2 regions of the Paenarthrobacter sp. 10N417 genome follow, and region 1 is predicted to be linked to the other one. Evidence: riboswitches for the same ligand, from Rfam matches in the RefSeq annotation. Region 1 holds a riboswitch; the other holds the start of a gene.
The links. A riboswitch is a leader RNA that binds a small molecule or an ion and turns the genes downstream of it on or off. The one in region 1 is predicted to bind glycine.
Positions count from the first base shown of each region.

Region 2: another riboswitch for glycine. It lies ahead of gcvP (aminomethyl-transferring glycine dehydrogenase); the one in region 1 lies ahead of gcvP (aminomethyl-transferring glycine dehydrogenase).

Region 1 covers NZ_JBFTIL010000006.1:56,034-60,453, forward strand. Annotated here, with positions in the region: gene AC1DCM_RS09190 (cyclodeaminase/cyclohydrolase family protein) at 1-282, shown strand, start outside; gene AC1DCM_RS09195 (MFS transporter) at 295-1,845, opposite strand; gene AC1DCM_RS09200 (TetR/AcrR family transcriptional regulator) at 1,919-2,458, shown strand; glycine riboswitch at 2,552-2,649, shown strand; gene gcvP (aminomethyl-transferring glycine dehydrogenase) at 2,834-4,420, shown strand, end outside.
Region 2 covers NZ_JBFTIL010000032.1:21,470-25,889, forward strand. Annotated here, with positions in the region: gene gcvP (aminomethyl-transferring glycine dehydrogenase) at 1-2,226, opposite strand, end outside; glycine riboswitch at 2,375-2,473, opposite strand; gene AC1DCM_RS25345 (PucR family transcriptional regulator) at 2,548-4,062, opposite strand; gene speB (agmatinase) at 4,241-4,420, shown strand, end outside.

The sequences.
Region 1 (4,420 bases):
GCGATTGAGGACCTGGGATGGCTGGCTGCCAACGGGAATCCGGCGCTCATTGCTGACGTGGTGGTTGGCTTCGGAGCCCTCAGGGCGGCCATCGCAGGAGCCCGCACCAACGTGAGCTTTGATCTCGGATCGCTCAGATCCGCAGGCGCATCACTGGACGAGATCAAGGAACAGCATCCTGAATTGTGGGCAACGGTAGGGCGGCTCAGCGATGCCCTGGACCGGATCGACCAGCTGGTGGCGGACGTAGATGCCAAGGCTGCACCTACGGACGGCCACTGATTCCCGCGGTGCTTACTGCGCCTTGGGAACCCGGCGGAGCACGACGGCGGCAAGCACTGCCGCGCCAGCCATCAATACCAGCCCAATCGCCGCAGTGATGTGGACGCCGGATTCGAACGCTACCCGGGCGGCGGCTGTCAGGGCATCCGATAGCGGAGCGGGTAGCGCCGCAGCAGCATCCACTGCGCCCGCCAGGGTTTCTCCCGATTTACCGGCTGCCTGCGTGGACAACCCCTCCGGGATGACGAGGTTGTGCTGGTAGGACGCAGTGAGGATAGAGCCCAGCACGGCCGTTCCCAGGAGCGAACCCAGCTCGTAGCCGGTTTCGGAGATCGCGGACGCCGCTCCGGATTTGTCGGCCGGCATCGAGCCGAGGATGAGGTCGTTGGAAATGGTTTCCGCTGCGCCTACGCCAACGGCGAGGACAGTCAAAGCTGACAACAGGAACACAGGTCCACTGCCGTGGTCACCTACAGCGACCACCAAATAGCCCGCCGCGCTGAGGGTAAGTCCGCCGGCGACCACGAATCCTGGCCGGACGCGCTTTACCAGCGGGACCACTACCAGGCCGGCGATGACCGTTGCCAGGAGCGCCGGAATCATTGCGATGCCTGCTTCCATGGGGGACTGGCCCTCAACAAGTTGCAGGTGCTGGGCGAAGAAGTAGATGAAGCCCGTCATGGAAAACAAGGACAGGACGTTGGCCACTATCGCTGTGCTGAACACCTTGTTCTTGAACAAAGAGACGTCCAGCATGGGGCTCTGGATCCGCCGCTGGCGACGGACAAACAGAATTCCCATCACCAGGCCGAAGACCATGAAGGCCGCTGCCGACGCCCCGAATCCGTGAACAGCGAATTCCTTGATGCCGTACACGAACGGAGCCATGGTGATCACGGACAGCGCGATGCTGGGCACGTCCACACGGCCAGGGTTGGCGTCCTTGGATTCGGGAATGAGGACCCTGCCGAAGGCGAGGAGGGGCAGGAGGAGGAAGGCCGCCACGAGGAAGACGGCACCCCACCAGAAGTGTTCCACCAGCCAGCCGCCAAAGATCGGGCCAAGGGCTGCGCCACCCGAGAATCCGGCAGCCCAGACGGCAATTGCGAGCCGCCGACGGTTCGGATCAGCAAAGATGTTCCGGATCAAGGACAGCGTTGAAGGCATCAACATGGCGCCGAATACGCCCAGTGCGGCGCGGCCCGCAATCAGCCATTCCGCGGAAGGCGCGAATGCTGTAGCAGCCGAAACCGCGGCGAAGCCCGTGCTGCCGATCAGCAGCAGCCGCCGTCGTCCGATCCTGTCGCCGAGGTTGCCCATGGAAACCAGCAGCGCCGCCAACACGAGCGGGTAGGCGTCAATGACCCATAGGAGCTGCACGCCACCCACATCCAAGGAGCGGGCAATTGCCGGCAGGGCGAACGTGAGCGCGGTGTTATCGACGGCCACCAGCAGCACCGGGAACATCAGGAGTGCCAGGGCCGTCCAATCGCGCCACGGTGCTGCCTGACCAGTCAAGGTACGAGTGGAGCGGGGCGCTTGGGTTGAGGACGGCGTGAACATAAAGTTTACTGTACCGTCTAGACGGTACAGTTTCAAATTCAGCACCGCCAACCCCGTAGGGAATGATGTAGTCATGCCACGAAAGCCAGTTGCCAGGGATGCAGTCCTTGATGCCTACGAAGCCCTCCTTATCGAAGTGGGGGAGCGGGCTGCCACGCTTGACGCAGTCGCCAAGCGGGCAGGGGTCTCCAAGGGCGGACTGCTTTACCACTTCCCCAACAAGGAATCGCTGATCAGCGCTCTGTTGGAGCGCTTGGATGAGTTGGCCCAGGCAGACATCGAAAAAATGAAGACGGCACCAGATGGCAGCGCTGCTTACTTCATTCGGACCTCACTGTGGGCCGGAACTCCCATGGATCGGGCATTCGTTGCTGCCACGAGACTGGCCGAAGTTGCCCATGAGGAGACCCGCCACAGGTTTGCCGGAATCCAGCAGCAGTGGTTGGACGTCCTGGCCGAGGATGTTGGTCCGGAGGTTGCCAAGGCCGTCAGTTACATGGGCGACGGCCTGTATTTCAACGCCATGTTCGAGGGTGGCCGGGAAGGCGGCAAGGCCGGGCGGGAGGCCGACGTCGAGATCCTGCTGGGCGTCCTGGACCGGCTCCGCAAGTAGCGGGTCATCCATTTGCGGCGACGCCCGCGACGTAGGACAATTGAGCCTTGTGGTGCGCCTTTACTGGGGCACGCAAACAATTGAATATGCCTTTGATCTGCGGCGGGAGAGTCCTGCAAGCAAGTGATGCGGGCGCCGTAGGAGCAAACCCTCCCCAGGAATCTCTCAGGCCCACGCACCGCCGCGGCGAGGCAACTCTGGAAAGTAGCAGGCCTTTTGCCGCGTCCTTTGGCGCGGACGAAATGCTGTGCTCACCGACGGTGCAAGCGATCGTTGTGCAAGCAACACGCGGAAACTCTCAGGTCCAATACAGAGTGGGGAGGAACCCAGCCACTGTGGCGTACCCAAACGCCGCCCAAGTAATGGAGTTCCTTCGTGACGGTTAGTTCAGCCTCCACCACCTTCGTCGATCGGCATATTGGCGCCCGCCGCCAGGCCGACATTGAAACCATGCTCAAGACGGTCGGCTACGACACCGTTGATTCGCTGGTTGATACGGCCGTCCCCAACGACATCCGCCAGGACGTTGCCCTCACCCTTGAAAACGCGCTCAGCGAAGTCGAGGTGCTGGCTGAGCTGCGCAAGCTTGCGTCCAAGAACAAAACTGCCGTCCAGATGATCGGCCAGGGCTACTACGACACCGTCACGCCGCCGGTTATCCGCAGGAACATCCTCGAATCCCCGGCCTGGTACACGGCATACACGCCGTACCAGCCGGAAATCTCGCAGGGCCGCCTCGAAGCCCTGCTGAACTTCCAGACGATGGTCCAGGACCTCGTGGGCCTGCCGATCGCCAACGCCTCCCTGCTGGACGAAGCAACCGCCGTGGCAGAGGCCGTGCTCATGATGCGCCGTGCCAACAAAAACAAGGCAGCCCATGATGGGAAGACCGTCCTCGACGCCGACTGCCTTCCTCAGACCATTGCCATCGTCAAGGGCCGCGCTGAGGCCCTCGGCTTCGAGGTTGAGGTTGCTGACCTTTCGCTCGGTCTCCCGGAGGGCGTCATCAACGGCGTCGTCCTGCAGCAGCCCGGCGTTTCGGGCCGCGTGTTTGATCACTCCGCCGTCATCGCTGAGGCCAAGGAACGCGGTGCACTGGTCACGGTCGCAGCAGACTTGCTCTCCCTGACGCTCATCACCCCTCCGGGCGAGCAAGGTGCGGACATCGCCGTCGGTTCCGCCCAGCGCCTCGGCGTTCCGCTGTTCTTCGGCGGCCCGCACGCCGCGTACATGGCCGTCCAGAAGGGTCTCGAGCGTTCCATGCCCGGCCGTCTGGTGGGCGTTTCCAAGGACGACGCCGGTGTCCCCGCCTACCGCTTGGCGCTGCAGACCCGCGAGCAGCACATCCGCCGCGAGAAGGCCACGTCCAACATTTGTACCGCGCAGGCGTTGCTGGCCATCGTCGCGTCCATGTACGCCGTCTACCACGGCCCGGAAGGCCTGAAGGCAATCGCCGAAACCGCCCACGGTCACGCCCGCACCCTTGCAGCGTCGCTGAAGGCTGCCGGCGTCGAGGTCCTTCACACTTCCTTCTTTGACACCATCACAGTCCGCATCCCCGGCAAAGCGGCTGAGATTGTGGCCGCCGCCGAGGCCAAGGGCATCAACCTGCGCGGCATTGACGTTGATCTGGTGGGCATCTCTGTTGATGAGACCACAACGACGGCGGTTGTCGCCGACGTCGCGGCGGTCTTCGGCGCTTCGGTGCTCGAATCAGCAGAAGATTTCGCGCTGGAATCTTCCGTGGAGCGCTCAAGCGACTTCATGCAGCACCCCGTATTCAACACGCACCGCTCCGAAACCCAGCTCCTGCGCTACATCCGCAAGCTCTCGGACCGTGACCTTGCACTGGATCGCACCATGATTCCGTTGGGTTCCTGCACCATGAAGCTCAACGCAACCGCCGAGATGGAAGCCATTTCGTGGCCGGAGTTCGCCTCGATCCACCCGTTCGCTCCGGAT
Region 2 (4,420 bases), on a different contig from region 1:
GGAGATGGCTACGCCGTGCCCTTCCTCATGCGCGGCTTTGTTGGCATCGCCCGGCATGAACGGAGCCAGGTGTGCCTTCGCAGCCACGGGACCAACACCGGGTCCGCCGCCACCATGCGGGATGCAGAACGTCTTGTGCAGGTTCAGGTGGGAGACGTCGCCGCCAAACTTGCCCGGTTGCGCGAGTCCAACGAGTGCGTTGAGGTTTGCACCATCAACGTACACCTGGCCGCCAGCGGCATGGATGGAGTCACAAACCTCGCGGACATCGGCGTCGTACACACCGTGCGTGGACGGGTAGGTGATCATGATGCAGGACAGGACGTCCTTGTTGGCCTCGATCTTGGCCGCCAGATCAGCGTGATCGATGGTGCCATCGGGAGCGGTGGCCACCACAACAACCTTCATGCCGGCGAGCACAGCAGAGGCTGCATTGGTGCCGTGAGCGGAGGCAGGGATGAGGCAGACGTTGCGCTGCTCGTCGCCCCGGGAGAGGTGGTAGCCGCGGATCGCCAGGAGCCCAGCAAGCTCGCCCTGCGAACCGGCATTCGGCTGGATGGAGACCTGGTCGTAGCCGGTGATCTCAGTCAGGTCGGCTTCCAGGTCCTCAATCAGTTCACGCCAGCCAGCCGTCTGGTGGTCCGGAGCGAACGGGTGGATCGAGGCGAACTCGGGCCAGGAGATTGCTTCCATCTCGGCGGTTGCGTTGAGCTTCATGGTGCACGAGCCCAGCGGGATCATGGTGCGGTCCAAGGCGAGGTCCCGGTCGGACAGCTTGCGGATATAGCGCAACAGCTGCGTCTCGGAACGGTGCGTGTTGAACACCGGGTGCTGCAGGAAATCACTCGTGCGGAGCACATCAGACGGCAGCTCAAACCCTGAAGCGTCATTCACCGGACCGGCACCAAAGGCGACGGCTACGGCGGAGAGGACCTCCGGCGTCGTGGTTTCATCGAGGGAAACGCCAACCGTGTCAGCGTCGATGAACCGGAGGTTGATACCGCGGGCTTCGGCAGCGGAGATGACTTTGTCAGCCTTGCCGGGTACGCGGACGGTGAGGGTGTCGAAGAAGACGTCGGAGACGAGCTCGCGGCCCGCCTTCTGCAGCGTCGCGGCCAAAACACGGGCGTGGCCGTGGACGGTTTCGGCGATCGCCTTCAGGCCTTCGGGACCGTGGTAAACCGCGTACATCGAGGCCACGATGGCGAGCAGTGCCTGGGCCGTGCAGATGTTGGACGTGGCCTTTTCGCGTCGGATGTGCTGCTCGCGTGTCTGGAGCGCGAGTCGGTACGCGGGGACGCCGGCGTTGTCCTTGGAAACACCAACGATGCGGCCCGGAAGCGTGCGCTCCATGCCTTCCCGCACGGCCATGTACGCAGCGTGGGGGCCGCCGAAGAACAGTGGAACACCAAAGCGCTGCGCAGTTCCGACGGCGATATCGGCACCTTGTTCGCCCGGGGGCGTGATGAGGGTGAGCGCCAAAAGGTCGGCGGCGACAGTGACCAATGCGCCGCGTTCCTTGGCCGCCGCGATGACACCTGAGTGATTGAATACGCGGCCGGAAACGCCGGGTTGCTGCAGGACGATGCCGTTGATGTCGCCGTCGGGAAGGCCCGCCGAAAGGTCGGCAATCTGCACTTCGAAGCCCAGCGCTTCGGCACGGCCCCTAACGATGGCGATGGTCTGCGGGAGGAGGTCGGCGTCGAGGACGGTCTTGCCGTCCTTGGCAGTTTTGGACTTGTTGGCGCGACGCATCAGCAGCACAGCCTCGGCCACGGCCGTTGCTTCATCCAGCAGCGAAGCGTTGGCCACCGGCAGCCCTGTGAGGTCCTGCACCATGGTCTGGAAGTTCAGAAGAGCTTCGAGGCGGCCCTGCGAAATCTCGGGCTGGTACGGCGTGTACGCCGTGTACCAAGCGGGAGCCTCGAGGATGTTGCGGCGGATAACCGGCGGCGTGACGGTGTCGTAGTAGCCTTGGCCGATCATCTGGACGGCAGTCTTGTTCTTGGATGCGAGCTTGCGGAGCTCGGCGAGGACCTGCACCTCGGTGAGGGCGTCCTGCAGCTTCAGAGCAGTGTCCTGGCGGATGGAATCGGGGACCGCAACGTCTACCAAGCCGTCTACGGAGTCGTAGCCGATGGCCTTGAGCATGGTGTCAACGTCGGCCTGGCGCCTGGCGCCGATGTGCCGGTCCGCGAAAGCGGTGGGGGTTGATTGAACAGTCAAGAGGAACTCCATGATTCAGGCGCCCTATGTGCGCCACGATGATGTGGGTTCCTCCCCGCTCTGTATTGGACCTGAGAGATTCCGCAGGAATGGTTGCCTGCTTGCACCGTCGGTGAGCCCAGTTACCTGGACTGCTTTCCAGAGTTGCCTCGCCGTGGCGGTACGTGGGCCTGAGAGATTCCTGGGGAGGATTTGCTCCTACGGCGCCTGACTGGATGTACCGGCAGGGCTCTCCCGCCACAGATCAAAAGCATTGCGTCATTTGGGTGACACGGTTCACACCATAGCGGGTTACCTGGAAAAAGCGCAAGCAAGGGATACCTACCGATGCATTGCCTCGTGGATCTGGAGCGCGAACCACAACTGGGCAACCGTGGAGGTTTCACCCATGTCCAGGCCCGTCAATTCGCCGATTTTCCGTATCCGGTAGATGATGGTTTGCCGGTGCGCGAACAGGGCAGCGGCAGTCTTTTGCCACGAACGCTGCGAGTCCAAATAGGTCTTCAGCGTGACCAGGAGATCGCCTTCCTGACTCTGCTCGTAATCGAAAATCGGCCCCAGGAGACGCCTGACCAGCGCAGTTCCTTCCTCGAAACCTGTCAGCCCGAGCCATGATGGTCCCTGGGCGTAGCGAGCCAAGCCGAGCTTGTTCGCCCGGGCCGAACCGAGCGCCCAAAGGGACTCCTGGAGCGCGCGCTGAATGCCGGCCACTGCTGCCGGAGCACTGATTCCCATCGCCGCATCCACGCCTGCGCAATGCACCAGGATGTCGTCCGGCACATCAGCAGGGACCACGACGTGCAGCCGGCTATTCCGCTTCAAAGAAGCCGACGCAACCCCGTGCCGCCACAGCTCGATGTGCACGTTGGCCAGCCTGTCGCCGTCGTTCGCTGTTTTGTCTCCGGCGGTCTCGGACATGGAAACGAGCAGGAAGTCCTGCGGCGGAACCCCAAAAGTTGCCAGCCGGCTCTCCATCTCGGCCGCGCCCAAGCGCCCATCCATGGCCTGCAACAGGAACTCGCCAGCCAGTCGGTGGCGGCCTTCCAACGACAAAACGATGCGCGAGAGCTGCAGTCCCAGCACGGTCGCGGCGTGCAGGAGGACGACGGCGTCCGGGTGCGGTTCGCTGTTGGGCAGCACCACCAGGAGCGCGTTGGCGTGGGTCGGGATGTCCATCGTCAGCACGTGCCGTCCCCGGATCCGGTGCCATTGGAAATTCTTGCCCGCCAAGGACACCTGCCCGGAAAGCGGTGCCCATTCATCCGCGAGGAACCCCGGGAGCCGCTGGCCTTCGGGGTGCCAGGGATGGAGGCAGCGGCGATCCACCACGAACAGTTCCGCGTCCAGCTCGGTGGCAAGCCGTTGGACCAGGCTCTGCCAATGGTCCTCGGAGGCTCCGGCCGTGCGAAGAAGGTCGTAGACCCTGGCTGTTTGCCGCAAGCGCCGCGACTCTTCGAGCAGGGAAGATTCGGCAACTGAGCGGGCGATCGCGATGAACGGCAGCGGGTACGGGACGTTGATCAGCGGTAGCGGCAGCCGGTCGCAGGCTGCCAGGAACTCCTGCGTCAGCGGGGGCGCGTGCATCTTCTCACCGATCGCCAAGGCGCTTGCCCCGCTGTCCATGAGTGCCTCTGCGAGCGCCACTTGTCCCGCGGCATCGGCGGGAATCGACAGCCCATTGGTCATCATGAGCTCGCCGCCGGTGACCCATTCCCACAGCCTGGGCAGGTCCGAGGTGTGGGCCCACGTGATCCGGTTGTCGCGGCCTGTGTTACCGGCCAGGAGGGTGAGCCCCAGCTGCGGTTCAGCCACGAGCTCGGCGACGGTGATTGCCATCGGATGGGGTCCTGACTCTATGATTCCGGGGGCCGTTTCGGCCGGTTTAGACATTCGTCTAAGCGCCTCGGCCATTTGTAGTCAATGTACCGCTATTCGCCGTGACCCGCGTCACGAAGAATGGAATTACTTACTTCCCGCTCAATGGCGAGCACCCCCTCACACCAAGGATCCGTCAATGACAATTCACAAGCCCATCGGCCCTGTCGACGCAACCAAAGTCCCGCGGTATGCCGGCCTCGGCACCTTCGCCCGCCTCCCCCAAATCGACAGGGTGCCGGACTACGACATTGCGATCGTCGGTGTCCCGTTCGACGGCGGAACCTCCTTCCGGCCGGGCGCCCGTTTCGGTCCTGCC